Butyricimonas faecalis: one gene and its partner. Each later gene encodes a partner of the first gene's protein in a complex. Links are inferred from orthologs where the notes say so. Each region holds a gene or a part of one and is shown on either strand. Other genes may lie near its edges. The genes, in order: dnaB and dnaG.

Region 1 (3,313 bases):
CCCGATCTGAACGATTTCCGGTCGCGTATATATTAGAAAAAAATATCCCTTCTTTGGCTACCGCTTGTAAATTCGGCATGGCATCCCAGGCATTCAACGTGAACGTTTCCAATAGGAGTACTACCACGTTAGGTCTATCGGTTTTCAATACCCGAGGATAATCACCCGTTTCCATATACACGCTATCTACCAACTGCTGAGCCTTCTCCTCTGGCATAAAGGCATAATTTCCTTTTATCTTGTTAATATGCATCACCTCGTACAAGAAATTCCATACCGGATTAATTGCAGCCTGATTCGCATACATATTTTTGTTGTTGAAAAACACGAAACTCACGTTCATCGGAGCCACATTGAAACCTCCCCTCACGGGAATAAACGCAACGCCTCCTAAAATAAGATATATTATACCATGCCACAATGCCTCACGCCTATCCGAGTAAAAGGTCTTGGCCACCCAACGACGGTAAAACGTATAAAAGACAACCACCATAACAGCATAGAGTAATAAAAGCAATACGATTAACCCTGTCGGAGTTGAAGCCATTGCCTCACCGGGTGTCTTCAAGTAAAACAAGGGAGTGGCATCCATATGGTATCCCCAATTCTTGAATAACTCGAGATCTCCAACAATAATCAGACTTGACATCACTAAAAGCAAAAGCGTTAGGCAAGAAAAAATACGTTTCAATATTTTTGCGGATAAAAAAACTCCTATTGCCATTAACACACAGGACAACAAGATCACGTAACCCCCAAATGAAAGATCCATTCGGAACCCTTTGGCAAAAATCATCACATAATCATATCCGGTAAGAGTGGCCGTTTCCTTGTATTGATATATCAAGAATACCACCTTGGCCACCCATGAAAATACAACCCAAAAGAGATAATATTTCAGCAAAAACAGTAATTTATCACGCATAAATAATTTTAAATTTTAAATTTTGGATTTTAGATTTTAGATTCCATCATTACACTTTTCTCAATCGTAAATCCGAAATCATAAATCGTAAATCATAAATCGTAAATCGTAAATCAAAATGGAGCTTTACTACTATTCATCGGATTCTCAAAGCTCTTGCCTCCCTCCTGAAAACCGGTGTCCAGTTGTGGCATTTGCGGGGCAGCATCCTCATTCATCCGAGAACCGAAAGTAACCGTTTTCACGGTAGCACCTCCTGATGCAAACGGAGAAACCTCTTCCAAATCGCAGAATTGTGCCAACTCATTACGGAATCGCAATTGAATCTCTCCTACCGCACCATTACGATGTTTGGCTATAATAATATCGGCAATCCCTTTCAAGCTGTTTCCCATGCTGTCCTCCATAATTCCGTAACGTTCCGGACGGTGAATGAAAAGCACCATATCGGCATCCTGCTCGATGGCTCCGGATTCACGCAAGTCCGACAACATCGGTTTCTTTGCATCTCCTGTACGTTGCTCAACACCACGATTCAACTGAGACAAAGCGATCACAGGTATATTAAGTTCCTTGGCAATAATCTTCAACTGCCGCGAAATCATACTTACCTCCTGCTCCCGATTGCCTCGCATATCCGCCCCGGCAGTCATCAACTGCAAATAATCGATAATCAGTACTTTGATTCCATATCTTTGTTGCAAACGACGACACTTGGCCCGCAATTCGAAAATAGAAAGAGCCGGTGTGTCATCCACGTATATCGGAGCCTTGATCAAGGCCTTAATCTTCGAATGTAACTGTTGCCACTCTTCCTCGGTCAACTTTCCATTACGTATTTTCTCCGATCCCAATTCGGTCTCGCTGGCAATCAGACGATTCACCAACTGCACCGAAGACATCTCCAACGAGAACAAAGCAACGGGCTGGTTGTGATTCACCGCCATGTTACGAGTCATGGAAAGCACAAAAGCCGTCTTACCCATGGAAGGACGGGCGGCAATAATCACCAAATCGGACGGCTGCCAACCGGAAGTCACTTCATCCAAAGCCGTGAAACCAGAAGGAACACCACTTAATCCATCCGCTCGTTTTCCGGCAATCTCAATCCCCTTGATGGCTTCATCAATCAAGGCGTTTATAGCCGTCGTCTCTTTCTTAATATTCCCTTCGGCAATCTCAAAAACCTGCTTTTGGGCCATATCCACCAAGTCAGCCACATCCGTCGCCTCGTCATAGGCTTTATTCTGTATATCGGTACATACCCGAATCAATTCCCGCTGGATATATTTCTGCACCACGATACGGGCATGGAACTCGATATGAGCCGCCGAAGCCACTTTCGAGGTCAGTTGAGCCAAATAGTAATATCCCCCGATCTCTTCCAATTCCCCCAAACGCTTCATCTCCTCGCTTACGGTAAGAATATCCACCGGTTCGTTATTCAAGGAAAGGTTTTGAATTCCCCGGTATATCTTTTGATGTGCCTCCTTATAGAAACATTCCGGTTTCAAGAAGTCACTCACGGTAATAAACGCATCTTTCTCCAACATCAGAGATCCCAAAATGGCCTCCTCCAGATCCACGGCCTGCGGTGGCATTTTCCCGTACTCGGTTTGCAATGATTTGTAATTATACTCCGGTTTCTTCGCCATATTAAATTACTTTTAGCTCTTTCAATTTCCAGAAACAACGAACAGTTGCCCGCACGTCTGCCAAGGCATCATGTGCATTCTCGAATCCCTCCCCGAACAAAATCTGATGTAACTCGGATAATTTCGGAGACTTGAATCCCTGTTTTCCACCCGGCAATTTACAATAATTCGTGGACATTTTCATCGTACAGTATTTTGGTTTCAGAAACAAAGAAGTCATCATCCGTTTCCGTTCGAATTCTGCGCCCACGATACATTCGTCAAAACTGATATTATGCCCGATCAAGGCATCGGCCGCATCAATCTTATCCGAAAACAGCTCTAAGATTGATAATAAATCTTTCCCTTCCTCCTGGGCTTTTATCGTGGTAATCCCGTGTACACGGGAAGCCTCCACCGGAATAGAAAACCCTTCCGGTTTAATAATATCGCTACGTTCCTCAATAATATTCCCCTTATCATCACACATAATCCACGCAAGCTGCACCAATCGGGGCCAATTATCAACGTTCGTCACGGGAGCATTCCAACGCTGGGGAAGTCCCGTTGTTTCCGTATCAAAAAATAAGAACATCTTTACTATATATTTACGAATTATGACTTACGATTTATGATTTTCTTCACCACACCTACATTTAAAATCATACATCGTAAATCCGAAATTATTTTGTTTCGCCGTTTTCAAAACTCTTGTTATACTGGTGCATTGCCCGGTAGCTCATACCCATACTGG
Region 2 (3,317 bases), 2.7 Mb from region 1 along the record:
CCGTCAAAAGCCTGATATTTTATTACTCGACCTGTATATGCCCCTAAAAGACGGGATAGAAGTTATCCGATTGATTCGAAAGAAAGACCCGCTAACATGTATTATCATCTATACCTCCCACGGAGAACCTGAAAGAGAAATTGCCGCACTGGATGCCGGAGCGGATAGATTCATTTCTAAAGACCGTCCTCCAAATGTTTTGATTGCCCATTTGAAAGCCCTTCGCCAAAAAATAGTTACACGCTTAAATGCCCCACACATATATGAACTTTCTTCCATCACAACATTTAATGTTGTTGCACGCACGATAACCATCCAAGGAGAAGTGACCCTACTAAGTTCCAGTGAAGCACGCCTTCTACAATTACTATGCGCTAAAAACAATCAAATTGCTAACATGGATTATCTCACGCTGGGAATTTGGAAGGGGGCCACCCTTGGCAAAAGAAAGAGAATAAAGGAATACGTGTGCCGAATCAGGCAACCATTAAAAAAGGATTTGTCTATCAGAATCGAGTACATCGGGAATGATTACGAAGAAGGATATATACTATACACCACAACGTGCGGTAAGCCCGAAGATGTATGAGAGGAGATGGGGAGAAATATCATTCAATGGATTCCCGTACGTCCCAATTTCTCGTTTAACTTACGACGAATGACGTTGATGGCATTTTTGCGCTTGAGGAGTTCTACGATTTGCGAAGGATCTTTACTGTTCTGCGATTCAAGGATGCGATTATCTATGTCTCGAGAAAGCATTTCCACTCTCCGCATCTTGTAATTGTCCAGTATTTTAGGAAGAAGTTCAGCAAGTTTCATCTGTTCAGTCTCGACAAAATTGTCCATCTTGTACCAAATCTTACTTAATTCGTAAGGTTCGCTCAAGATATTGGCTGCCATCGTACTAACTTTTATATCCGGGTAAGAAATAAAGTAACGGGCCGGGATGAACGACGGCGATTCATACTGACGCTGATATTCCTGTTGCATTGTACGAAACACGGGATTTAGTAACTCCAAGTCATCTTCCCCGAGTTCCCGGATAATGAATTCCCCGACACTCACGCTTCGCATATACCCGTTATGCTCCTCCTCGTACAACTCGTTATCCCCGAATAAAAGCAGGTAACGGATCAACACGCTCTCCTCGATGTCACAAGGAGTTGCACCTCGTGTCGGGGGTGTTATTTGCGGTTTCGATGTTGTGGCAGGAACTTTAGAAGGTTGTTCTTCGTTTTTCAATCGAACCTTGGCAATCTCGGTATATAAAATCCGTTCCTCGACATCCAACTGGTGAGCCGTTTCGCGCACATAGACTGAACGCACGATGTTATCCGGGATCTTGGCGATACTTCGCACGATATCCGTGATCAAGCGAGCCCGCTCAACCGGATCATCACCTGCCGCACCCAATAACAATTTAGTCTTGAAATTTATAAAATCAGTCTCGTTATTCGCAATAAAGTCCGCCAAGTCTTGCGATGTGTGACTTCGAGCAAAAGAATCCGGATCCTCCCCGTCCGGCAGTAAAAGTACTCTCACGTTCAATCCTTCTTCCAAGACGAGGTCGATTCCCCGTAAAGAGGCCTTGATTCCGGCTGCATCCCCGTCATAAATAATCGTAACGTTCGGAGTCAAACGACGAATCAAGCGGATTTGTTCAATCGTTAAAGAGGTCCCCGAGGAGGCCACTACATTCTCAATTCCTTTCGCGTGAAAAGAGATCACATCCGTGTAGCCTTCCACCAAGATACAGCGATCCTGTTGCACGATCGATTTTTTGGCAAAGAAAATCCCGTACAGGGTTTTACTTTTATGATAGATCTCGGATTCCGGAGAATTCAAGTATTTTGAAATCTTTTTATCGGCTGTCATCGTCCGCCCACCGAAAGCGATCACCTTCCCTGCCAGATCAAGTACAGGAAACATCACACGGGCGCGGAATCGATCGAAAAGTCCTTTCTCGTTCTCGATGGTTAATCCTGTCTTCACGAGAAACTCTTTCTTGTAGCCCTTCTCTTGAGCTGCTTTCGCAAAAGCCCCCCAACCTTCCGGATTATACCCCAAACCGAATTTACGAATCATCTCGTCACTGATACCTCGTTGGCGCAAATAACCCAGTCCCACGGAACGTCCCTCATCCGTGTTCCACAGTTGATACTGGAAATATTCATTGGCATACGAAGAGACGATCAGCATACTCTCCCGCTCGGTTTTCTCTTTCTTCTGTTCCTCCGTTAATTCCTTTTCCTCAATCGGGATATGGTATTTTTCGGCCAGATATTTCAATGCTTCCACGTAAGACATTTGCTCGTGTTCCATGATAAAATTCACGGCATTCCCCCCTTTTCCACAACCGAAACATTTGTATATGCCCTTTGCCGGGGAAACGGTGAATGAACCTGTCTTCTCGTTATGAAACGGACATAGGCCAAGATAGTTCACGCCTCGCTTTTTTAAACTCACGAAATCGGACACCACTTCGTATATATCCGCCGCATCAAAAATTTTCTGTATAGTTGCCTGATCAATCATGACACAAAGATAGGATAATGGAATTGAAAAGTGAGAATTGAAAATTGAAAATGATGTAATAAGATTAAAATCATTGAAAAGTGTACCCAAAAGAGTTTTAACAATACTTTAACACGCGAGTCATATTAGTGGAATGATATTTGTATACTTTTGCACGAGGAAACGTTTTAAATACATTTCGTTTCCAAATGCAAATACTAAAATGTCAACTATGGAAGAAAACATAAAACAAAAAAGGGAACTTATAGCTGCTATTTCGGATCTTTTCTTGAGATTCGGATTGAGAAGTACCTCCATGGATGATATAGCGAATCACTTGAAAATTTCCAAAAAAACACTTTACCAACAGTTTGCCAATAAAGACGACGTGGTGGAACAAGTGATGTTGTACAGAAGAGATGAAAAAATAAAAAACACGGATGTTGATCAACTCGCCAAGAAAAATCCGATCGTGGTCATGAGCGAAATTCGGGATTTCATGGTGAGTGACTTGGGTAGCCGATTACCTGCCAATCATTTTGATTTAAAGAAATACCACCCGGCCGTGTACGAAAGAGTAGCCAAGCAAGAAGAGGAGTCAACGAAGAAGTTTCTCGTGGCATTACTGGATAACGGTATAAAACAAGAACTTTTCCGAAAGGATATTGACAAAGAATTACAATTGTACCTGCTAGGCAAACAAATGCACTTTCTGAAAAACCCTGAAATTACCAGTAAGCTTAAATACCCGATTTCAGTAATTATTTCAACGATCTTTGTCAATTTTATTTACGCTATAT

What was found.
Region 2: the proteins of dnaB (region 1) and dnaG are in contact, whole or in part, in a crystal structure (PDB 2R6A), measured with the Geobacillus stearothermophilus proteins. The link is inferred for Butyricimonas faecalis from one-to-one orthologs. Residues at the interface, in WP_033016901.1 of Geobacillus stearothermophilus: Ser13, Glu15, Ala16, Gln18, Glu91, Leu92, Asp94, Ala95, Val96, Pro97, Thr98, Ala99, Ala100, Asn101, Tyr104, Tyr105, Ile108; in WP_049624496.1 of Geobacillus stearothermophilus: Lys456, Leu457, Leu458, Pro459, Ala460, Asn463, Ala464, Leu467, Leu535, Leu536, Ile537, Ala538, Gln544, Glu545, Asp548, Tyr549, His552.

What each region holds. Positions count from the first base shown.
Region 1 is NZ_CP032819.1:616,868-620,180, forward strand. Bases 310-3,291 are described here. They hold dnaB (replicative DNA helicase), read right to left. Parts: upstream 2,581-3,291; coding sequence 1,039-2,580; downstream 310-1,038. Other genes in these bases: D8S85_RS02565 (LTA synthase family protein), read right to left, coding at 310-925; D8S85_RS02575 (3'-5' exonuclease), read right to left, coding at 2,582-3,154; D8S85_RS02580 (enoyl-ACP reductase FabI), read right to left, coding at 3,243-3,291. Also shown: more of D8S85_RS02565, read right to left, coding at 1-309; more of D8S85_RS02580, read right to left, coding at 3,292-3,313. UniProt on the Escherichia coli protein: The main replicative DNA helicase, it participates in initiation and elongation during chromosome replication. Travels ahead of the DNA replisome, separating dsDNA into templates for DNA synthesis.
Region 2 is NZ_CP032819.1:3,302,846-3,306,162, reverse strand. Bases 76-3,061 are described here. They hold dnaG (DNA primase), read right to left. Parts: upstream 2,539-3,061; coding sequence 613-2,538; downstream 76-612. Other genes in these bases: D8S85_RS14075 (TetR/AcrR family transcriptional regulator), read left to right, coding at 2,750-3,061; D8S85_RS14085 (response regulator transcription factor), read left to right, coding at 76-589. Also shown: more of D8S85_RS14085, read left to right, coding at 1-75; more of D8S85_RS14075, read left to right, coding at 3,062-3,317. UniProt on the Escherichia coli protein: RNA polymerase that catalyzes the synthesis of short RNA molecules used as primers for DNA polymerase during DNA replication.